Regions from separate parts of the Siphonobacter curvatus genome, predicted to be linked through region 3. Evidence: riboswitches for the same ligand, from Rfam matches in the RefSeq annotation. Region 3 holds a riboswitch; each other region holds the start of a gene.
What was found. Region 3 has a riboswitch for cobalamin ahead of C5O19_RS20680 (cytochrome c biogenesis protein CcdA). Riboswitches for the same ligand answer to the same signal wherever they lie in the genome.
Positions count from the first base shown of each region.

Region 1: linked by a shared signal. The riboswitch ahead of C5O19_RS12825 (TonB-dependent receptor plug domain-containing protein) and the one ahead of C5O19_RS20680 (cytochrome c biogenesis protein CcdA) in region 3 are both predicted to bind cobalamin.
Region 2: linked by a shared signal. The riboswitch ahead of metE (5-methyltetrahydropteroyltriglutamate--homocysteine S-methyltransferase) and the one ahead of C5O19_RS20680 (cytochrome c biogenesis protein CcdA) in region 3 are both predicted to bind cobalamin.
Region 4: linked by a shared signal. The riboswitch ahead of C5O19_RS16955 (TonB-dependent receptor) and the one ahead of C5O19_RS20680 (cytochrome c biogenesis protein CcdA) in region 3 are both predicted to bind cobalamin.

Region 1 covers NZ_PTRA01000001.1:3,082,468-3,088,507, forward strand. The annotation lists gene C5O19_RS12815 (adenosylcobinamide-GDP ribazoletransferase) at 1-695, opposite strand, end outside; gene cobT (nicotinate-nucleotide--dimethylbenzimidazole phosphoribosyltransferase) at 688-1,698, opposite strand; gene C5O19_RS12825 (TonB-dependent receptor plug domain-containing protein) at 1,887-3,863, opposite strand; cobalamin riboswitch at 3,907-4,181, opposite strand; gene C5O19_RS12830 (gluconate 2-dehydrogenase subunit 3 family protein) at 4,442-5,053, opposite strand; gene C5O19_RS12835 (four helix bundle protein) at 5,103-5,552, opposite strand; gene C5O19_RS12840 (GMC oxidoreductase) at 5,580-6,040, opposite strand, start outside.
Region 2 covers NZ_PTRA01000001.1:1,586,972-1,593,011, reverse strand. The annotation lists gene C5O19_RS06455 (VRR-NUC domain-containing protein) at 1-145, opposite strand, end outside; gene C5O19_RS06450 (cysteine-rich CWC family protein) at 246-455, opposite strand; gene C5O19_RS06445 (acyl-CoA thioesterase) at 617-1,003, opposite strand; gene metE (5-methyltetrahydropteroyltriglutamate--homocysteine S-methyltransferase) at 1,123-3,432, opposite strand; cobalamin riboswitch at 3,664-3,878, opposite strand; gene C5O19_RS06435 (phosphoglycerate kinase) at 4,141-5,328, shown strand; gene C5O19_RS06430 (3'-5' exonuclease) at 5,400-6,023, opposite strand.
Region 3 covers NZ_PTRA01000005.1:130,443-136,482, forward strand. The annotation lists gene C5O19_RS20670 (glycosyltransferase family 4 protein) at 1-1,062, shown strand, start outside; gene C5O19_RS26405 (hypothetical protein) at 1,072-1,197, opposite strand; gene C5O19_RS20675 (hypothetical protein) at 1,972-2,520, shown strand; cobalamin riboswitch at 2,580-2,835, shown strand; gene C5O19_RS20680 (cytochrome c biogenesis protein CcdA) at 2,945-3,574, shown strand; gene C5O19_RS20685 (TonB-dependent receptor) at 3,654-5,756, shown strand; gene C5O19_RS20690 (TetR/AcrR family transcriptional regulator) at 6,037-6,040, shown strand, end outside.
Region 4 covers NZ_PTRA01000002.1:441,268-447,307, reverse strand. The annotation lists gene C5O19_RS16980 (S8 family peptidase) at 1-394, shown strand, start outside; gene C5O19_RS16975 (hypothetical protein) at 473-727, shown strand; gene C5O19_RS16970 (hypothetical protein) at 735-1,001, shown strand; gene C5O19_RS16965 (alpha/beta fold hydrolase) at 1,234-1,983, opposite strand; gene C5O19_RS16960 (winged helix-turn-helix transcriptional regulator) at 2,105-2,446, shown strand; cobalamin riboswitch at 2,748-3,006, shown strand; gene C5O19_RS16955 (TonB-dependent receptor) at 3,176-5,542, shown strand; gene C5O19_RS16950 (PepSY domain-containing protein) at 5,589-6,040, shown strand, end outside.

The sequences.
Region 1 (6,040 bases), on a different contig from region 3:
TCCCCCGTATACCCGCCGATCCATCGCTTGAAATACTGGGCTAGTACAACTTTACTTCCAAAGGCCACCACGGCCGCCAGCCCCAGCCAGTAACTGGGCAAGGTCAGCAGAGACACCAGACCAAAGAAGAACCCTACTAACCAGGCTGGCGTCTTTAATCGGGCGGAAGCCATCGGTTTCACTTTACTGGTGTCGATATCCCGAACGTAGGCGTGCGTATCAATCATGGTGGAGGCGATAAAGCGACTTACGATTTGTCCACTCAGAATACCACTCCAGAAGAGATGAGGGGAAACTCCCGCTATTTCCAGTAAAATCAGAAACTTCAAACTCAGTAGCAGACCCAAGCCGACTACTCCATACGTTCCGACCCGACTGTCTTTCATGATCGTCAGGATTTGCTCCTTCGTCCAGCCACCGCCAAAGCCATCGCATACGTCCGCGAAACCGTCTTCGTGGAAGGCTCCCGTCGTTAGAATTCCAGCAATCATACTCAGCAAAATACTGATCGTTTTGGGGAAAATCAATTCACTACTGAAATAGACCGCCAGCATCATTCCCCCCACGATGGCTCCAATCAGTGGGAAGTATTTGCGGGAGGCGTTGAGTTGTTCAGCCCCGTAGCCCACCCAGCCTGGAATGGGAATACGGGTGTAAAAACCCACCGCGGTTAGGAATAATCGTAATTCAGTCATCGAGCGAAGAAACACCGGCTTCGGCGAAAGTAGACATTTGATTGAGAAAGGCTACGGCATTTTTCAGCAGTGGATACGCCAGAGCACAACCAGTACCTTCGCCCAACCGTAGATTCATCCGTAACAAAGGTTCCGCTTGCAGAAAATCCAGTAATAAGCCATGCCCCTGTTCGGCGGAATGGTGGCAGAAGATTACGTTCTCCAACACCTCCGGTTGCATTCGGCTGGCTACGAGCAAAGCAGCCGTCGAGATAAAACCATCCACCAGCAACACCATGTGTAACGAACGGGCCGTTAGCATTGCTCCCACCATCTGGGCGATTTCGAAGCCCCCGTAGGTTTGCAGGATTTTATAGGGATCGGTAAGTAAACCGTGCCGAGTCAGAGCTTGCTGTAATACGCTTTGTTTACGGGATAGCTGATCCGTTGTGAGCCCAGTACCTTTGCCCACACACTGATCCAGCGGGATGCCCGTACAAACGCTCATGAGCATACTGGCCGAGGAAGTATTGCCAATGCCCATTTCCCCAAACCCTACGACATTGCAGCCCGTTTGCTGTAAACCCTGTACCAGTTCCGCTCCTTTGGCCAGACAGAATTCCAGTTGCTCAACCGTCAGGGCGGAGTCGTGTAAGAAACTGGCTGTTCCGTAGCCCGCTTTAGCAGCGATTAAAGAAGAATGCTCCGGAAAATCAGCGTTCACGCCCGCATCCACGACGCGTAAATCCAGACCGTTCTCCCGGCAAAAAACGTTAATGGCCGCTCCACCCCCTAAAAAATTAAGGACCATCTGATAGGTCACCTCCGCCGGGTAGGCACTCACGCCTTCCGCCGCAATCCCGTGGTCAGCGGCAAATACCAGTAGGGTCGGATGTTTCAGCTGAGGACTTTCCGTTTGCTGGATCAGGCCGATCCGTAAGGCCAGCGTTTCGAGCTGACCTAAGGCTCCCAGCGGTTTGGTTTTTAAATCAATCTTTCGACGAATCGTTTCTTCTAAAGTCATAGGGGGTATTCTGTTTTAAGGTTTGAATGGTTTGATACGTGTTTGACGTCTGCTTGAACTAGACCAATTCGCCAAAGCCTCCACCCAAACGCATGCTGTTAAGCTGTACTAAAAACCCCAACGGGTTCAAGTTGATTAGCCCGGGATGCAACCCCGGGCCAGGCCCTTCAGCTTCCTTAATTCTCATATTAAAACTGGAATCGCACGCCAGCCGTGAAGTTTCGGCCTCGGGTATTGTATCCGTAGCTATCAAAATACTGCTCATTCAACAGATTACGGACATCGCCGTAGACGCGAAGGAAAGTATTAATCTGGTATTCGGCGTAAACGTCCAGAGTGGTATAGGGTTTCAGCTCGACGAGCTCCGTTTGAAAAGTTTCGCCGTTGTAGAATCGATCCGAACGTTTACCCAGGGAGCGTACCGTAGCGGAAGCAAATACTTTTGGTGTAATCTGGTAGCCGAGCGTGGCATTGACCAGCATCTTTGGGCGACGGAATAGATTATTAAATGTCGTATCGCGTCCATTCAATGGCTGGGTGACCTGCCCGGTCACGTAAGTCGCATTCGCCGTCAGCGACCAGCCGTTTGACAGGTAAGAGCCTTCAAGTTCGAACCCATGATCTTTTTGCTGGTTGTAATTCACGTACCGACCATACGGAGGCTGGTTGAGCGACTGGAAATCGATCACTTGTTTAATCAGGCGGTCAAAATACAGCACCCGCACATTGGACTTTTTGTCTTTGCTAAACCATTGTACCCCCAGCTCCAGCGAACGACTGGTTTCCGGTTTCAGGCTTTTGTTACCATAGGGCGAGTATAACTGATACAGCGTAGGCGTCCGGAAGCCACTGGAGAGGTTCACAAAGGCTTTGTATCGATCCTTGAACAGATACGAAGGGTTGACTGAATACGTAACATTGCTTCCGTATAAAGAATGATGATTATACCGGCCTCCCAATTCCAGAGCCAGGTTGGTTCGACTACGTAACAAAGCCGTTATGTAGGCACTAATCAATTGCGTATGAGCCGTATCTTTTTGAATGGGTGGGCCGTATGGATTAGCCTGATAGGTATTTTGTGAACGAAGATCGGCTCCCGTGATGAGATCAAACCAGGGTCGTATATTCCAGGAATGGTAGAGTTCGGCGAAATGAGTATTCCCCTCAAAACTCGACTGATCCAGCTCGGATTTCCGGTCAAAGGTCGTAAACGCATAATTGGCCGTCAGCTTTCCGAGTTTGTGCGTATACTCAAAACCCGTACCGGCCATTTTCATGGTATTGGTATAGTCATAGTTCGTACTATCGGTAAAAGCTCCGGCATCTAGCTCGTTTCGATACCAGGAATACATACCACGTACTTTCCAGAGCAACTTCGACCCCAGTTGAATCCCACCGTTGAACAGGGCATTGTCCTGCCAGAACCCATCTTTGTCGAAGTTTTGATTGCCTTTCGCATCGTGTGCCGCCGAAAACCCATCGGAGCGTAACCGCGTGTACTGGGCGTTGAAATATCCGGCTTTGGAAGAACTGTTCAGGCCCACCGTACTCCGAAACGTACCATAACTTCCCGCCTGTACCGTCGCCGAAGCTCCTAACGGACGGTCGCCTTCTTTTCGGGTGAAAATATTGATGACCCCCGCCACGGCATCGGAACCGTACAGGGTAGACTGGGCTCCTTTGAGAATTTCGATCCGTTCGATTTCGCCCACGGAGAGTAAGTTTAGATCGAAGGTGTTATTGATGCCGGAGGGGTCGTAAATGGGTACGCCGTCGAGCAGAATCAAGGTATTGCCCTGACCAGCTCCGCGTGCGTATACATCCTGGTTGGTACCGAGAGGTCCCTGGGTCCCAACCACCATAAAGCCGGCCTGACGCGAAAGCAATTCACCGACGGACTGCGTAGCATATTTTTGGAGGACTGAATCCGGTAACACGGTGACGACTTTTCCGGTCTGGGAAAGTTTCTGATCGGTACGGTTGGCCGTCACAGTGACGGGTTCCAGTTGGGTTTCCTGAGCCCAAACGGCCGTTGTAGCCAACAAAAAGAGAAGGGTACTTTTGGTAAAAACGCTCATCGTTTTCTGAATAAAAGAGATGATGAGCAATCCGGTTACGCGAGGCGAAAGGCATAAACGATACGGACGGGCGTCTGAGCCACCCACCAATAGTCTACCTTTCCTAAACGACTTTTCACCCGAAAGCTCGAAATGGATTTCGTTTCAGGCAGGTCTTCTGGCTCGTTTCACCCCAGACGCCTTCCCATACCGAAACGGGTACAGTGGCGAATTGTCTGGAAATTGGATTGTTTTGGGTTTTGTGTTCAGCGTTTTGAGTTACTATTCATTAGAACCCCAAACGCTAAACTCAACACTCGAAACGATCCCGAAACTTACAGCTACGGGGATAGCCCCGGATTTGCACCGGTGTTCCCTTTTAATCCGGTACCGGGATGTACCGAAACCTAAAACGTCCGCAAAAGTAGGGAAAATAAAAATGCTGACCCGGTATTTCTCCGAATCAGCATTGGGGAATGGGTTTGAGGTGCGATGGGGTTTGAGTAAAGTTTCAAGTGTGAAAAGGTTTGATAGTGGTTTCAGATGAGAGAGGAGCTTGTAAGTACATTCAGATGAACCTATGCTATGAATGTTACTAACCTATTTTGCTCAACCTTGCATTCTACTTAAACTTCAAACTTTACTCTAACTTCAAATCCTATCAAACCACCTTTAAACCTCAAATCTTATTCATAACTCAAGCCATACTGCTTCAGTACCTCTTCGGGTACACCTTCCCAATTGTTGGGGGTGTTTCCTACGTAGCCGAGGTCGTCAAAGCCCATGCGGGTAGTGTAGAAACCGGTAAGCGTCATGTCCCGCATTTTGTTGAAAAAGGCCACTCCCTGTGAGTACTGTGGCTTTGCCTGCTCAGGGTAGGCAATGTCATCGACAATTTCGATTTGCTGGGGCTTCGTCAGTTCTACGAACTTCTTGTTAAAGCGTTTGCGGCTTTCGCTGTCGAGCCAGGCCAGCCCACCCCGCAGGGGCGTCTGGTGTACGGGCTGATCTTTCGCCATAAACTCGATGAACGCGGGTACGCCCGCCTGCGAGGCACTCCCCGACTTCTGATCGGCGGGAAGAATGATGTCGCAGAGGACCGTAATCGTTTTCAGTTCGTGCGGCGTAAAGAACTTTTCCGCCTGAAGTTTAGCATCCCGAATGGCTTCGGATTTCTGCCGTCCGCCGGGAATCTGTAGCGGTTTCTCGGGCGGTGCCGCCACCAGGTCCGTCGAAGGAACCGTAGCCATGCCCAACGACCCGAGTGCAATGGATTTAAGTGTATCGCGACGTTTCATGTGTTTCAGTTTTCAGTTGCCTGTTTTCGGTTTTCAGTGATTAATACTTCTATTCCGTCCAGTCCTGATAATCCAACGCTAGTTCCTGTAATTGATGTTTGTCAGTAGAGCCTTTGTATTTACTTCCCCTGATTTCCGTTTTTGACAGATAGGTAATAAATCCAGCGATCATTTTACCAAGCTCATCGGCATCTGCGTACACTTTTTCAAAGATTTCTGTCGAAATGTACTGACGATCTAATGCTCGGTATAACTGAGATTTGACTTCCGTTAACGAACCTTTGGAGATTCCCAGAAACTGGATAAACTCACCTTTGCTTGCTCGTCCAAAACCCTCAGCAATATTGTCCATGACCAAATCTGCCGAACGCCTGATCTGTCTTCGATGGTCAAAGTCCATGCCAAAGGGACCCGTCCCCATTAATTCAAAAATCAATACGGAAAATACCCTAGCTTTTTGCCAGATTTTTAAATCCTCAAATCGCTGAACGGTAGCCATAATTGAAAACTGTAAACAGAAAACTCTTTATAAATTCTTCTGTTTCACCTGATCAATGATGTAGTCACTCGTTCGCATGGACATCGCCAGGATCGTCCAGGTTACGTTTTTGTCGCCCTGGGTGACGAACGGAGCGGCGTCTACGACGAACAGGTTCTTCACGTCGTGGCCCTGCATAAAAGAGTTCAGAGCGGATTTCTTGGGATCACTGCCCATCCGAACCGTACCGATTTCGTGAATAATTTTGCCGGGAGCTTCCAGACCGTAGTTCTGTTCTTTTCCCGGTTTATTTCCTAACGCAATACCTCCCATTTCATGGATCATTTCTTCAAACGTATCCTGCATGTGCTTGGCCTGCTTCACTTCGTTTTCCGACCATTTGTAGTGGAAACGCAGCGTGGGAATCCCGTATTTATCAACGTTATTCGGATCGATTTCGCAGTAGTTACTTTCCAAGGGAATCGGTTCACCGCGACCGGCCATACCCA
Region 2 (6,040 bases), on a different contig from region 3:
CATCTTCGCTGAGATGATCAAAGTCGTGCAGAAACTCCCGTTCGTCATCGGTAAGCAATTCCAGGTAAAAACGGCGAACGAATTCAATTAAATAGCGAAAGTACTCAAGGTAATATTTAGGAGGCAGTTCCAGGCGTTCGGACATAGCAAGAGCTTCGTGGCTTAGAACTAGGATAATGCTTTTTATGAGGAAAAAGTTTGATTTTCAGCCTGTGGATTGATTGGATCTAACATTATTGAAACGATCACTCCCCCTGCGTTTCCTGCCGCAATTCCTCCAGACAGTGCATGCACAGGCAGCTTCCGTCATACTCCATCACCGAAATGTCACGAATGTATTGCATTTCATTTGGCGTCAGGGCTACGTTCATGCAATCACATTTCAGACTGGCGTTGAGTTTGCAGGTGAACAACCGTCCACAACGCGGGCAACCTTCGATGGCGTGTTTAGACATAAGAAGTTGGTAGTTTTCGGTTTACCGTTTTCAGTTTGAAGCGTTTGCGAACTTTAATAACGCTCTAGTGAAAGCTCGCTTCCAGAACAGTAAAATTCTGCGTGTAGTTGCATACCCCTTATTATTCACTCCACTGAAAACTGTAAACCGAAAACTGTAAACTAATCCAGAATTTTCACCGGCTTCTTATCCGCGTCAATCGCTACGAACGTAAACGTGCCGTGGATGGCGAGTTCGCGGCCTTCGGCGTACATGCTTTCGACAAAAATCTCCACGCTTACCCGCATACTCGTGTTTCCGACGTGTACGACATTGCCAATCAGCTCCACCAGCATTCCCGCCTGAATAGCCTGACGGAAATCAATGCGGTCGCTCGATACCGTCACCATCGGTTTTCGGGCCAGTCGCGTCGCCGTGATGAAGGCAATTTCATCCATCCACTGCATCGCCATACCCCCGTACAGCGTATCATAATGGTTGGTCGTATTCGGAAAAACAGCTTTAAATACGCGGGTTTCTGCCGCTTTGATTTTTTCTTCTAAAGACATGAGAAATGGGTTTTGAGTTTAGGGTTTAGAGGTTAGGGTTCTGAATCGAATCATGGGGTTATCCGTTATACGCTACGGTCTACGCAACTCAAAACACTAAACTCTAAACCACAAAACCTCTAAACGCTTATCGTCTGCTGGAGCTGCCTGGCGGCGGCTACCATGTTTCGTAAGGCCTGATCGGTTTCGGCCCAACGGCGGGTTTTCAGGCCGCAGTCGGGATTGACCCACAAGTTACGAGCCGGAATCGTACGAAGTGCTTTTTCCAGCAAATGTGCCATTTCTTCCACGCTCGGTACACGCGGCGAGTGAATATCGTACACGCCGGGTCCGATCTCATTGGGGTACTGAAAGTCCGAGAATGCTTCCAGCAATTCCATCTGCGAACGGGAGGTTTCGATGGTAATCACGTCGGCATCCATCCGGGCGATGGCCTCCATGATATCGTTGAATTCCGAGTAACACATGTGCGTGTGAATCTGCGTCTGGTCCGCTACCCCCGAAGCACTCAGCCGGAACGCGTCCACGGCCCAGGTCAGGTACGCCGCCCAGTCCGCCCGCCGCAGAGGCAATCCTTCGCGAATGGCGGGTTCGTCAATCTGAATGATCCGGATGCCTGCTTGTTCCAGTTCCTGTACCTCATCCCGAATCGCTAAGGCAATCTGGAAGGCCGTATCCTTACGTGGCTGATCATCCCGGACAAAGGACCATTGCAGGATCGTGACCGGACCCGTCAACATCCCTTTCATGTATTTCTCGGTTTTCGATTGAGCGAAGGTCGTCCAACGTACCGTCATGGCTTCGGGACGTTCTACGTCACCGTAAATAATCGGTGGCTTCACGCAACGACTGCCGTAACTCTGTACCCAGCCATTTTGAGTGAAGACGTAGCCCGTCAGTTGCTCGCCGAAGTATTCTACCATGTCGTTACGCTCGAACTCGCCGTGTACCAGTACGTCCAACCCTACTTCCTCCTGCCAGCGAATGGACCTTTCGATTTCCGCTTCTACAAACGTTTCATAATCAGCCTTCGTTACTTCGCCTTTCTTGTACTTCGCCCGCCATTGCCGCACTTCGTCGGTTTGGGGAAAGGAACCAATGGTGGTCGTGGGGAAGAGCGGTAATGGCAGGCTTTCTCCTTGAATTTGTTGACGAACGGCAAACGCACTATCCCGCTCAAAATCATCCGTTTGCACGGCCTGTACCCGCGTTTTAACGGCAGTTTTGTGAATCAGCAGACTCGTCCGGCGACTTTCCAAAGCCACCTGATTTTCCAGCAATAAGCCCTGAGCCTCTCCCTTGGACAGACGTCCCAGCGTCACTACTTCACCGAGTTTCTGCTTGGCAAAGGCCATCCAGTTTTTGATTTCCGGCGTCAGGACGGCTTCGTTTTTCTCTAGATCCAGGTCATACGGTACGTGCAGTAGCGAGCAGGACGGAGCAATCCAGACACGGTCTTTGCCCAGTACGTCCACCGCTCGCTGAATGAACGTCAACGATTGCGTGAAGTCATTTTTCCAGACGTTTCGTCCGTCCACGACGCCCAGCGAAAGGATTCGTTGCGAAGTGACAAAACTGGTATCGGCCAGGATGACTTCCAGTTGTTCGTTGCCGCGTACCAAATCCACGTGCAAAGCCGCTACGGGCAATTGCAGGGTCAGGGCCAGGTTGGGCTGTATGCTTTCAAAATACGTGGCAACCAGCAAGGATAGCTGAGGTACCGCCCGGGCTAGGTACTCGTAGGCCTGCTGAAAAGCGATTTGCTCATTCTCGGATAAGTCCAGCGTCAGGCAGGGTTCGTCGATCTGTACCCAGGTCGTACCTCGGGTAGCCAGTTCGCGTAGTACGTCGGCGTACACGGGCAACAAGCGTTCGAGCAGATCAATGCGATGGAAACCCGCTTCTTTTTCTTTGCCCAGTAACAGAAACGATACGGGGCCAAGCAAGACGGGCTTCGTCAGAATACCCATTTGCTTGGCATCTTCAAAGTCGTGAATGACTTTATCGGAATACCGCTTAAACTGCTGATTTTTCAGAAACTCCGGTACGATGAAGTGGTAATTGGTATCAAACCATTTCGTCATTTCCATGGCTCTGATGTCCAGCCCATTCTGCTGAATACCCCGGGCCATGGCGAAGTAGATTTCCAGTTCGCGATTACTCTTACCGTCAATCAGCGACTGGTAACGCTCGGGTACCGCCCCTACCATCAGGGCCGTATCCAATACCTGATCGTAATACGAAAAGTCGTTGGAAGGAATCCACTGGATACCGGCTTCCTGTTGCGTTTGCCAGTTTTGCCGACGGACCTGCCGTCCGGCCCAGAGGAGTTCATCTTTGGAGATTTTTCCGGCCCAGAATTGTTCGCTGGCCCATTTTAGTTCGCGTTTGCTGCCCACACGGGGGTAGCCCAGGTTGTGCGTAACCATGTTGTTTGTGTTAAAAAAGGGTTTAAAAAAACGCCTCTGAAACACCCAACCCGCCAAAAAAGGTGAATTGTTACGAATGCGTAGGCATACGATCTCCGGCTCACGTTCCTCGCTGAACGTCAGAAGAAGAATACACGTTTTCGACCCCGCTCTGAGCATCAGAACCGGGCGAAGAAACGCCTACAACATTTGTAAAATCAATGCGTGCATCAGGCCTTAGTCGTGAAGGCATGACCATTGAGAAGGTTGGCAAGTCTCCTGGCTTGTACCATGCTGGCCCCCCTTCTCATTCCTCACGGAACAATGGGAAATTTGGGCAGCACGTGTTTCGCTGCGGCGAAACGGGTACTTACAGTAGCACGTCTGCTCGTGATTTACACACGATTCCTTTTTCATTCCTTGGCGAGCGAAGACCTCCCCACGAAACCAACCATCCGATTGACGGGCATTACAAAGAACGCCGCAAATATAGAGCATAGTTTTTTTAAATATGGAAGCAGAATCTTTTTTAGAAAAGACGTTACTCCACCTACTCATTGCTGCAGCGTATATCTTTTTAGCAAAATTTTAAGAGGTTTCGCTTAAAAACTCGTCAGGTTTAGGGAAGTTTGGCCGAATTTCTAAATTTGTTCCGTTCTTGACTAACGCTTCAGAACTTTGTTACCGCGTGGTCTTACCATTACTCATTTAAACTTCTGATTCTATCTGATGAAGACGCTGAACCAGTACAATTTCGCCGGAAAAAAGGCACTTGTCCGCGTAGATTTCAATGTCCCTTTGAATGACCGCTATGAAATTACTGACGATACCCGCATCAAAGCTACCATCCCCACGATTCAGAAAATTCTGAACGACGGTGGTTCGGTAATCCTGATGTCGCACCTGGGTCGTCCGAAAGACGGTCCTACCGAAAAATATTCGCTCAAACACCTGGTTAATGCCCTGTCGCTGATTTTCAACCGTCCGGTAAAATTTGCCGATGACGCCATTGGTCAGCAGGCTGTAGATCAGGCCGCTAACTTGCAGCCCGGTGAAATCCTGCTGCTGGAAAACCTCCGTTTCTACAAAGAAGAAGAAAAAGGAGACGTGGCTTTCGCCGAGAAACTGTCTCGCCTGGGTGATGTTTGGGTAAACGATGCTTTTGGTACAGCTCACCGGGCACACGCTTCAACGGCGGTAATCGGTCAGTTCTTTACTGATAAAGTAAGCGGTTACGTCATGCAAGCCGAACTTGACAACGCTCAACGGATTCTGGATAATGTAGAGCGTCCGTACACGGCGATCATGGGTGGAGCGAAAATCTCCGATAAAATTCTGGTGATCGAACGCCTGCTGGATAAAGTGGATACGCTGATTCTGGGTGGCGGTATGACCTACACCTTCACGAAAGCCTTGGGTGGACAAATCGGAAACTCCATCCACGAAGACGACAAAATGGAGCTGGCTCTGGAGCTGATCGAAAAAGCGAAAGAAAAAGGAGTCAATCTACTGATGCCGCTAGATACGGTGATTGCCGATAAGTTTTCCAACGACGCCACCAAAACGACGGTTCCTTCGGGTCAGATTCCCGAGGGCTGGGAAGGGCTGGACATTGGACACCAGTCGATCGTAGTATTCAAAGAAGCCATCCTGAATTCGAAAACGATTCTCTGGAATGGTCCGATGGGTGTATTCGAATTCCCGAATTTTGCTGTAGGCACCAACGCCATTGCGGAGTACGTAGTGACGGCAACTGAAGAAAACGGAGCCTTCTCACTCATCGGTGGTGGTGATTCCGCCTCTGCGGTAAACAATGCCGGTTACGGTGACCGCGTAAGCTACGTATCGACGGGCGGTGGAGCTCTGCTCGAATACATGGAAGGCAAAACGCTTCCCGGGGTAGCGGCTCTGGATTAATTTCCTGACGAAATACCCAAACGATAAAGAGCCGATCCTGTAGGATCGGCTCTTTATCGTTTATTCTTTCCTTACTCCGCCAGTTTAAACTTTTTGGCAAGAGCAAATACTTCTTTGAACGATTTCGTAGTCAGCTGAGCGTCTTCGAGGGCATTGTGAAATTCGGCGTCTTCCCGTTCCAGTCCAAAATAACCCGCAATGGCTTTCAGACTCAGTGACTTAGGTACGGGCTTGCCATTGGCTTTCAGTACTTCAAAGGTGAAATAGCCGAGCGTATGCAGATCCAGCAGTTTGTTGGAATACGGCCACTTGATTTTCTCTTCCCGGTAGGCGTACCGCAGGAAATTAATATCGTTGATGACGGATTGTCCGCTAATGATAACATCCCGCAGGTATTGGGAATTATCCAGCGTCTGGGTACGGCCCCGCAGTCGACCGAGCTTTTCCAGTATCCACTCTTCAAATTGTGGGATGACGTCGTAAATCATGGGAGCGTCGTCCAGATCGCTCAGACTCAGACCGTGAATTTTAGCTGAATATTCCGAGAAAGCTTCTTCGTTTTCCGGATAGACATTCGACAGATACGTTCCCAGTTCATTCCAGTCATCATCGCACAAAACGGCTCCAATTTGTATGATTTCATTCCAGCCGGGTTCACCTCCGGTCATTTCCAGGTCTAAAACAAGATAAGGCATCGGTTCAAGTTGAGTAG
Region 3 (6,040 bases):
GATCAGATTGCTACGTCGAGCACTGGTTTGTATCATTTTGCCTTTGAACTGATTAAACAGCTCCGGGCGTACCAGATCGACGAGATGGATTTACAGTACTTGATCCCCCGGTCGTTTGCAAAGATCAAACCCTTTGGAGAGGTCCATTACCGAACTCGGGGTGTACTTACGAATTTGCGGTGGAAAAGTATTCCGGAGTTTGACCTGATTCATTTTACGCAGCAAAACCCGACGCTGCTCAAGCCCCATAAAATCATCGGTCGGAAAATCCTGACCATTCATGATTTAAATTATCGCTACGAATATCCCGTTGATTCGGCGCCGTATCGGCATTTTCAAGCTCAGACACGCCGGTATATGGATCAGGTAGACGGTATTACGACGATCTCCCATTACGCGGCCCGTGATATCTCCGAACATCTGCAGTATCCGCTGGACCAGATTCGGGTTATTTATAACGGCGTAAACGTATCGACTATTCCGGCAGCAGAACTAGCTCATCATCAGCCCAGCTTCCGTCCTGAACGTCCCTTTTTATTTACCGTTGGGACGGTGATGGCGAAGAAAAACTTCCATGTTTTACCAGCCCTGTTGGCTAATCTGGATTACGATCTGATTATTGCCGGACGAATCGATGACCATAGCCTGGAATACTATAATCTGATTAAACGGGAGTGTGAACGCTTTGGAATCGCATCCGGGCGGGTGCATCTCTTGGGGGAGACTTCAGAAATTGATAAACACTGGTATTATCAGTATTGCAGTGCCTTTGTTTTTCCCTCGATTGCCGAAGGTTTTGGTTTACCGGTGCTGGAGGCCTTTAGCTACGAAAAACCTACCTTTTTATCCACGCATACGGCCTTGCCGGAAGTAGGCGGAGAAGCGGCGTATTACTTTGATAGTTTCCATCCCGATCGCATGAGTGAAGTAGTAAAGCAGGGGCTAGCCGATTTTCCGTCTTCGAATAAAATTCAACTGGCTCGGAATCGCGTGTCTGAATTTTCCTGGGAAAAAGCCGCTCAGTCGTATCTGACCTTATATGAGGAGATCCTTCGTCGATGATTGGGTAGATTAAAGGCTCCGACGAATCCACTGACTCAGGTAATAGCCCCAAATTAGAGCTAGGATCACAATCACCGCGTAGGTGAGAATCCATGCCCAATTCCAGGACGACATCTTTTCAAATAGTTTTTTCATTCGTACATGCAGCGTAACAGCAGACTCGATAGACGCGTCTTTTGACCCCGCAATATAAGACCCACTTTTCAATGCGAAAGGCTGGAAACCGATTTCTTAGGGCTTTTCATACCATTCACTCACTCGGGAACGGAAAATAAAATTCCCTTCTCAACGTCAGAAACCGACTAAAGTAAAGGTCAATAACCTGAGGTTATAGATTAGTACTGAGGTTAAATATCGTTGAATCAGACGCTTAGTTTCGTAAGAAGAGCTTTAGCAAACCAAAGATTAGGTTTGTAATAAAAAAGCTAGCTATTTGAAGGCGTAAACACTTTACGTTCGGGTGCCCTAGCGGTTTAATAGTATCAAGGGTACTGCGAAACTTTGGTTGCAGTAAACCCTAACTGGTTTCTGGTTAGGGTTTATCATTTTGATAATTAAGTCAGACGAATACAGTAGAAATATACCCAATAAAATAAAAAAACTCCCCATGAAACACGGAGGAGTTTTAACGTTCAACCTTCAACCTATCTGCTTCAAAAGTACGGTCTCTGGCTCGTAATCAAAGGTTAATTCTATGAATGGCAGACTTTTTCCTGTCAATTGTATCTTCTACTCGTTAAGCGTTTTAAGGGATTAATTAGTGAACGTTAAAGACCACTTTTCTCGCCCGTGTAAAGCTTGCTTTGAACCCTTACGCTCACTCTATTCAACGCGTTTACTTCCCAGTTTGAAACTTTTCTATTACCTTGTTTGAGAAGAGAGTAAAGGTACTTTTTGATGCAGAAAACCATGAGAGCGTTTCGTTTATGGGGTGGATTAATTCTTCTGCTAGGGATAGTATACGGCGTTCAGTACGTCTATCATCGCTGGCAACAGCCCTGGGATTACGCCTCAGTGACGCCCTCATTAGTGGGCCACTGGTTTGGGCCCTTCAAAGACCCCGATGGTATCCCCAAAACACTCGAACTGGAAATTTTTAAACCGGAAGTAGATTGGCTGAATCGGAAACGCCGGGGGGGCAATAAGCAAAGCTTTAAAGGAGTCGCCCGAGTAAAGAGTCGGTTAGGTCAGGAGCAGTACCGACTTGAAGGAGTCGTACGCAATTCTCAACAACAAGCTCTGAGCCGGATCACTTTTTTATTTCAGGATGAAAATACCCGGCTACGTAATAATTTTAACCTAATGACCGCTGAGGAAGGGGGTACTTGGGAGTCCGATGCCCTGAATCTGACGCTTACGTTCCGGTATATCACCGAAAGTGGAAGTGCCTTCTCCAGTAGCAATGACCATCGCTACACAACGACGGTTCCGGTTCGTCTGAAACGAATGAGCCCATAATCCTGAAGAAATATTGAGCTGAAAAAATAGGCTTAGCTCTTTGAATCCTGCAAATTGTCGTACTTTCGCGGCTCAATCGGTGTCCAGTGGATTATTCATTGGGCTTAAAAGGGAATCCGGTGCAATTCCGGAGCAGTACCCGCTGCTGTAAGTTCCGAACGAGTCTAGTGTTTTGAGTTTAGAGTGCAAAACAACTCTAAACCCCAAACTCAAAACTCCCAACATTTCTCATCAAACAAACCACTGTGCTTTCAAGCATGGGAAGGGGCTGAGAAAGGAACGAGCCAGAAGACCTGCCATTGAAATCATACCAACGTGCTTTCGGGAAGAAAAGCAGGAGGCTAGCCTAATCGGTGAGGAGACGCTTGCGTCATCCTCTAGCTTTGTTTTCCCGTAAGCAATAGAATTCATCCGGGAAAACTACATGATTCATCCTTTACTGCTCGATTCGTTTGTACTGGGCATTCAGCACTCTTTCGAACCCGATCACCTGGCGGCTGTTTCCGTCCTGACCAGTGAAAAAAAGAAAGGTCAGCTGTGGCGGGTAGCCTGGCGGTCTTCGCACTGGGCGTTAGGGCACGCCTTTTCGCTCATTCTCTTTGCCTGCCTGATCTTACTACTTAAATCTCAGCTATCTCTGGAAGTTGCCTCCTGGGTTGAATACGTGGTAGGGCCATTGATGATTTATCTGGGCATTGTTGCCATTCGTCGTAATTTCAAAAATGATCTGGTCCGCCCAACGGAGGTATCCAACGCGGCAGCTACACCGCTAAACCGCTCCTTTGGCGTGGGGATGATTCACGGACTAGCCGGTACCGGAGGGGCCTGTACAGTTGCCCTTACGCTGGCGGCCAAGGACGCTTCCACCGCCGTCTGGATCATCATCATTCAAAGCCTGAGTATTCTACTGGCCATGACCGTCTACGGATGCGTTTTTGCCTTTTCACTACAAAAAGTAGCCCAGCGAACGGAACGTGTGCTTCGCTGGATGAATTACGTCATTGGCTTTTTTTCGATTGCAGTGGGCATTCTCACGCTAGTTGATACATTCTAGACTATTGCTTCAGTATTCGTTTACCCTTTATTCATTTTCGATGTTTTCTTCCCCCCAGAAAAAAGGCCTTTGGGCCAGTATGCTTTTATTGCCTGGACTGACTTACGCTCAAACACCAGCGGATTCGGTGTACGCCCTCCAACCCATTGTGGTAACGGCGACCCGTTCGGAGGTTACCTTAGCCGAGGTACCCCGCAGTTTACGCGTGATTACTCGTCAGGACATAGCCTTAACTCCTGCTAATGATCTAACGGATATTGCCAAGAAAACCGCTGGCTTACACGTGATTCAGTATCCGAACCTTTCTTCAGGAATCGGGATTCGCGGTTTTCGGCCCCAGTTTTCGGGATTAAATCAACGCACGCTGTTACTCATCGATGGCCGTCCGGCGGGAGCCACCAATCTCTCCACCATCTCGCTCAACGGTGTCGAACGCATTGAAGTACTCAAAGGCCCTGCCTCGGCTTTGTACGGATCGCAAGCCATGGGCGGCGTGATTAACGTTATCACTCGCCGATCCCAGGGAACGCCCCAGGGGTCCGCGTATGTGGAGTACGGTAGTTTCAAGACCCTGCAGGCGGGTTTGCAAACGGGAGGGAATCTAACCAAACAACTGGATTATGATTTGTCGTTTGCCTACTTTCAGCGGGCCAATGATTATAAAATTGGGAAGAACAACTGGCTACGTAATGCCTTCGATTTTCGCAATGCGGTCAAACATTACGCTAACCAACCGGATGTGGAGGTCGATGACCGTACTGGCGATGGCCAAACCCGGCCGTATACGCAACTCAGTTACTATACCGGAGCCTTGCGACTGGGCTACCAGCTTAGTTCGAAATGGCGGCTGGATGTTCGCGGCGAAACCTTTCAGGCCCGGAATGTACAGTCGCCCGGCGATATTGCTTACGGCATTACGGAATCCAGCAGTAAGGACGTCGAGCGGGCCTCGGGCGAAGTTGCTTTATCGGGTAATCTGGGGGCCCATCAGCCGAGTCTGAAAGTGTTCACAGCGGATGAATCGAACACGAATTATACCCTCAATGTTTCCGGCAAACCGGTGGTCCCGTATCGATCTAACCGTACCGCCAATGCCTGGACGGGCGTACAAGTCAAGGACGTCTGGACGCTGGGGCAGCACTCATTAGTCGTAGGCTACGATTACCTGAAGGCTTCCACCAAAGGCCGTCGCTGGTCAGACTTAACGACGGAACGGGCTCCTACGCAGCCGAATTACGCGTTGATTTCTTCAGCCTTTTACGCTCAGGCAAATTTGAAATGGGGCAAATTGACGCTTCAACCCGGTTTACGGTTTGATCAGATCACGTTTGATGTGCAGGCAACACCTTTGCTGACTACGTATCAACCCGGTAAAAAGACGAATCCATTTTTGAGTCCTAGTTTAGCCGCCGGGTACGAGATTCTGCCAAGTGTACGAATCAAAGCCAGTGTAGGACGAGCCTTTGTTACGCCCGATGCCTACAACGTAGCCGGGTACTCTGAAGCTCGTACGACGACCGGAAAAATTGCGGTGACGAGCGGTAATCCCGATTTGAAGAATGAAAGCAGCTGGAGCCAGGACGTAGGGATTTCTTTTGAAGAGAACGGCTTCTACGTCAATGCCACCTATTTCGCTACGCAGGTAAAAGACCAGATTGCCCGAGTGGTTACTGACGTGAATGAACCCCTGGGTAATGGCGACGTCATTGTTTCACGGACGCGTTTTGTGAACGCCGCCGACTCGCATATGAACGGTCTGGAAGTCGAAGCGGGCTATGGGAAGGAAGGCGTTTGGAAGGTATACGCCACTCTGACGTCCATGTTTGAAGCCAAAGAAGTGATTCTAGGAAAAAATGATTCGCGTAGTAGCCGTGATATTGCCAACGTAGCCCGGAATCTGGTTTCCTACGGGGCGGAGTATAGTCCGATCAAAAATGTTCGTATGCGACTGACCGGACGTTACGTAGGCTCCCGCAAGGACATTGACTATACCGATGCCAAAAATCCGGAGATCACGTATGCTCCCTTCATGGTACTCGATGCCGTAGCCATGTATTCGTTCCAGCAGAAACATCGACTGACCCTGTCCGTTTCGAACCTGACGGACGAAAATTACTACGAAAAGCGGGGTTATAACTTACCGGGGCGTACGGTTTCGTTGCGTTACACGCTGGCGTTCTAGGCTAAGGTAAAACCTTGATTACTGTAAAATCCCTCAACCAGTACCTAACGGGTTGGGGGATTTTTGTTGAACATTGGAAGGAAAAACTATCGATCCATCTTTCTCAATCATTTGCATATTAATTCTATAAAATGCTCATTAACAGTAGATTATTTATAGAATATAAATTCTTGTGGACCTGCTCTTTCCAGGCACATTTTTGAATTTTCAAAAATAATTTTGTTTTCTAAAACGTTTGTTTCAGAAAAAGACACACCTTTGCAGAGCAATTAGTTGAAGCATGG
Region 4 (6,040 bases), on a different contig from region 3:
GACGCCCGCCCGGGCCCGGGAAGTACTCCGCACGACGGGTTCGGCCCAGCAGGCCGCAACCGGACGTCCCCTGACGCAGCGAATCGGCAATCGTCCCAACTTACGCCAGTTGATTCCGCTCGTCTTACAAACCAATACCTGGTCGGGCGTGCAGTTTACGGGCAGTTTGGGGGCCAATGCTACAGGCCGCTGGTATACGTTCAATTGGCCCGCTCACTGGCACGTCGTATGGACGGCCGTTCCCACGACGCCAGTACCCGGTGCTCCGCAGCTTAAAATCAAAACACAGGTAGAGCGGGCTTCGGATGGCTTCATTACCTATTGGCTCAATGTAACCAATCTCAGTAACCGGCCCCTGAATTTCGAAGGAAGGTTTACGGTACTGGGCTGGTAGTATCAACCTGCGGAAACCAATCGTACCGGAGAGCCCGGATACTTACTTTTCTTAACCTTTTTTCAAACCTTCACGATCATGAGAGTTGGTGTTCAATTTACGGGTACGGTAGCGGCCAATGCCTCCGCCCAGTGGTATACGTTTAACTGGCCGGCTAGCTGGCACGTCATCTGGCATGTGGTACCCACGTCACCACGGACCGGAGCTCCCCAGGTGGAATGGGAAACTCGCGTAGAACGGGCTAACGCCACGTACGTAACCTATTGGGTATTAATTAAAAATCTGACCAACGTACCCGTCAATATCGAGGCCCGGTACGCGGTTTTGAACTAGCATCGCCATGAAAATAACCATTGAAGTAGATCACAAAACCGATGCCACCCCAGCCTTCGTAACGTCGGATTCAATTCCCGGTTACGCCGGCGGAGAGCCCCAGGGAACAGATCCCGCGAGTAGTAATACCGGTACGACTATGGGAACGGCCTCGGGCGACCAGCCGGCCGGGGAACCTCCCGTGTGGCTATTGGAGGCCATTGAAAACGCTCCCAGCCCGTCAACTACGGTGGCGCCGATGGGGACCTCTGGCGGTACGGCCCGACTCGAGTAGCTCAGCATTTTTACGGTTCGTAAAATTTCGTCTAGAACCGTAGATTTGATCTATTGGGCAGGAATGGATTTCATCCGTTCCTGCCTTTGTCGTTTAATAAAACATATCCTGAGACTTGGCCTCTGGAAAGTTTTCCGGAGTAATTGGTTCTTGTATATTCCATTCGATTCCTCAGGAAATGTTATATAACTGATGAAAACTTACCATCCAGTTATGAACGAATCCTTAGCCGTTACTTCCCCAATACCAGCTCTAGTTTTTTTACCAGATTTTCGGGTTGTTCCCGCATGGAGTAATGACCGCCTTCGAAGGGGTAAATCTTCCAGTTTCTGGCCCTGGCCCGGCTTAGTCCCATGGCGTCCGTATGGCTATCACTTTTACCATTTTTCGTCATGACAATAAAAGCAGTTGGAATGTTTCCAACCCGTGGATTGCTAATTCTTAGCGGCTCCGTATAGGTTTTGATGGGCTGCGGTACGTCCATGGGCGGCGTGGGTTTGGTAGGACCGAACGGATAGGTCATCACGCTGTCTTTAATGTGCGGTACCATCAGGGCGTCCCAGATCGGACCACACACATCCTTGGCACTTTCCCCATCATTGGGTACCATTGCGTCCAGGTATACGAGTTGACGGATGCGGTCGGGTACCTGCTCCGCCACGCCCGCTATGACCATACCGCCGTAACTATGTCCGACGAGAATTACGTTGTGCAGGTCTTCAAACCGGATCACATTGACAATATCCGAGATGTACGTACTGAGGTTGACGTTGGCATTGGACAAATGCACGCGTTCACCCAAACCCGTAAGCGTTGGTCGGTAAACTTTATCCCCTTTGGCTGCTAGTAAGGCATCCACTTGGGCGTAATCCCATCCACCCGACCAGGCCCCGTGCACGAGCAGAAAGGTTCGTGGCGTACGCGATTGGGCCAGACTGACGGTGGATATTAGAAACGCGAGTAGGAAAAACAGATTTTTCATGAATGAGCTTGTTCGTTAGTATGAATGCGACAAAACTAGCTATATTCACTTTCGAAAAGATAGCTGTTACCTATGGGTAAGTAGTTACCTGAGAGTAAGTACGTATGAACCATTACCAAACATGAAAAGCACCGAACCCGCTTGCCAGTATGAATTGAAAGTAGCCAAAGATGCCATGGAAGTGATTCAGGGCAAATGGCGGATTCCCATTATCATCTCCCTGACGTATGGCAACAAACGCTTCGGTGAAATCCAGCGGGATATTCCGGAGATCTCGCCCAAAATGCTTTCGCAGGAACTAAAGGCACTGGAAGAAAATCAGCTCATTACCCGTACGCTGTACGACAGTATGCCCATCACGGTAGAATACGCCCTGACGCCTCTGGGCCTGTCGATGAAAGACCTGTTGGTCGAATTACGCAACTGGGGGAAGCATTTCAGAAAAGAGATAGTGGGAAAATAAGAAGCGTTACCTTCACTTCTATACTAAATCGTCTATACCAATCCTTGGAGTCAGGGGCGGGTTTAATAGCTGAAAACAGGAGCGACACTGAAATGGCTGCAAAGGCCTAAATTAGCCGCTCGGCGGGTAAAACGATAGAAGCCTTCCTATTGACTTTCCTCTTTCGCAGGGCCTGTCTAAACCGTAGTTAATCGGGCTAAACCTGAGTAAGGTTGAACAAAGACATGAGGTAATGTTATCTCTTCCTTCTTTAATCTATCATTTTTAGCCTACCTTCGCGGCCTCATTCAAGTTCTTTACTTCTTATTCCACGGAAAAAGGTTCTGTCGAAAGACAGATTAATAGGGAATCGTGTGTAAATCACGAGCTGTCGTGCAACTGTAAGTTCTACGCAGTTTGCGGTTGACCGTTTCCGTTTTCAATTACTCAAACATTGGCAACGGAAAACTGAAAACTGTAAACGGCATACGTTTCAGACAAATGAGCCACTGTATCATTCGGTATGGGAAGGCGTCTGAAATAGAACAAGTCAGGAGACCTGCCTTTTTCTTAGCTGGTCATGCTTTCACGGTTTAGAGCGTTATCAAGGGGAGCTTTGCTTTGTTGTATGGGCACAACTGTGCCGATACGCGTATGCCCGTGCGTAAGCTTTCCTGATTTCTTCTCTACCCCCGAACCATTATTAGCTAGAACGCAAGCGAAGAACTTTTAACCTTTTAGTTAAAAGTTATGCTCCCCATTTCTACTTCACGATTAAGTAGCAAAGTCCTTTTTACCACCTGGGTACTACTCTGCGGCATCCTCCTAAAGGCATTTTCGCAACACAAAAACGGCTCGCTGGAAGGGCGAATTGAAACGGAAATTCAGGAACCCCTACCCGGCATTTCCATTCGTCTGGAGCCCACGGGTCTGGGAGTAATCACCCAGGCCGACGGCAGTTTTAAGTTGCAGGCAATTCCGGCGGGAGCGTATACCCTCACGCTGAGCGGTATCGGGTACGAAGTGCGTCAGGTTCAGGTACAGGTCAAAGCCGGCCAAACCCTGCCCCTGCATTATCAGCTTAACCAGAAAACCCACGAGCTTTCGGTGGTGACGGTAACCAGTCAGCGAACCCGCTCGTTTTCGGCGATTAACAAAATCGATGTTCCGCTGCGGGATCTGCCTTTATCTACCAGCTCAGTCAGTTCAAAAACCATCGAGCAACGCGGCATTGATGATTTGGGGGATGCCATGAAAAATACCACGGGCGTTCGTTCCAACAACACCTACGGCGGTTTTCAGCACTTCACCATTCGCGGGTTCAGCAATTTCGTGGTACTGATTGATGGCGTTCGGGATGAGCGACATAACATTTCCACAAGTGCTCCCAACACGAATTTAGCCAACGTCGAACGCATCGAAGTACTGAAAGGCCCGGCTTCCGTTCTGTTTGGGCACTCGGCTTTGGGTGGTATCATCAACATCGTACGGAAACAGCCTACGGCCGATTTCAGGGCTAATTTTTCCGCGACTTACGGGAGTTTCAATACCCGTCGGATGCGGGCTGGTGCGGGTGGTTCGATCAACCCGAAGCTTCGGTACCGGATGGATTTCGGGGTGTCGAATACCGACGGTTTCCGGCAGGCGGGTATCTCTACTAACAATGCCTACGTGGCCTTGGAATATACACCCACCCGCAAGGACTACTTTTATTTGTCGGTGGGAGCCAATAAAGATGTGTACCGCACGGATTCGGGTATTCCCGTTTTGGCGGGCGGCGTGCTGGTTCCCGGCATGGATCTAACGACGCGTTACAACGACCCCGCTGATTTTTTAAAGCATACGCGAACGGATGTTCAGTTTCGCTACGTGCGGCAGCTTATGGCCAACCTGAAACTTTCCAATCAGCTCTCGTATTCGGACGATAACATCGATTATTTTTCAACGGAAGAACTGACGCTCAATACCCGGCGGGATTCCATTACCCGCTCGTTTCCCTACTACTTCAATCACCTCACCAAGCCGTTACAAAATCAGCTGGAGCTGACCTACGATCTCAACATCGCCAAGGTTTCGCAGAAGATTTTGCTGGGGTATTCGCTTAGCGTACTAGACCGTAAAACGTATAACGGTGCTATTTTTGGTGCCGGCAAAGGAGCAACCATTCCCGTACAAAACCCGATTGAAAACCAGGGATATATCGATTACTACGATACCTACTACCGGGCTACGGATGAAACGGTACACGGAATTTACTTACAGGATTTCATCCGGTTTTCCGAAAAAATCAAGGCATTAGTTGGGTTGCGTTACGATGTATTCAAAGGCGAATATTACACCGATCAGGTGGACAAAGACCGCCAGGTAACCAACTACGGAGCGAAATCAACCATAGCCCGGAATGCCCTGACCTATCGGCTGGGCCTAGTCTATCAGCCCATTGAACCTTTATCCATCTATGCCTCGTACTCAACGTATTTCAAACCCTCCCGCCGGGTAGCTCCAAACGGGGAGACGTTCGATCCCGAAACGGGTTATCAGGCTGAAGTGGGCTCCCGACTGGAGCTGTCATCAAAATTTGCCGCTTCGGCTTCGGTCTACTACATGCGAAAAGACAATCAGGTGGAAAGTTTGCCCGGTGGCGTTTTCAAACGCGTAGGTTCGGCGGAATCAAAAGGCTTTGAAGTGGAGGCTCAGGGCAATCCCTTCGCGGGCCTTGATTTGACGGTGGGTTATACTTTTACCAAAGCCCAGTACTTACCCTACGCCAGTGCAGAGGTAAACCCCGTGGCGGGTAAAACGGCGGTGCTGGCTCCGAAGCATCTGGTAAATACCTGGCTAAACTACACGGTTCAGCGAAAAACCTTGAAAGGGCTGAATGCTGGGGTGGGCTTCAACTATCAAAGCGAAGCCTTCGCCAACTCGGCGAATACGTACGTTTTGCCGTCCTATCGAACCGTCGATGTGGCCCTGGGGTATCAGCTGAACCGCGTGGGCATTCGGGCGAATGTGAATAACCTGTTTAACGAACGCTATTTCACCAACGTGATCTTAACCCGGCAGTTTTATCCCGGAGCCACCCGTAATTACCTGCTGACGCTTAGTTACCAACTTTAACCTTTCAGCCGCGGACTTTTGGAGTCTGCGGCTTTGTATATCTTTCGTGAAAACAGTCACCAAAGCCATTCGGCTCGTTCATCGCTACCTGGGATTTGCCTTGAGTCTACTGTTTCTGGTCTGGTTTCTGTCGGGACTGATGATGATGTACGTGTCGTATCCGACGCTCAAATCACACCAGAAGCTGCAACAAACGCCTCCGATTGATTTGACAACCTGCCTGTTAACGCCGGCAGAAGCGATTACTAGAGCAGGAGTAACGGATTCCATCAAATCCATTCGCTTAGGTATGGTACTGAATCGGCCCGTATATCGGATCGTTACCCTACAAAACCGCCAGCTTAGTATCTACGCGGATAACCCGGCTATTTTGCCCTATGCCAGTGAAAGCTTTGCTCGTCAATTGGCTCAGCACTGGTCCCATGCGGGGGTACAGCAGGTTGAAAAATTAACAGAGATCGATCAGTGGATGGCGGCCCACCGCTCACAGGGCTACCT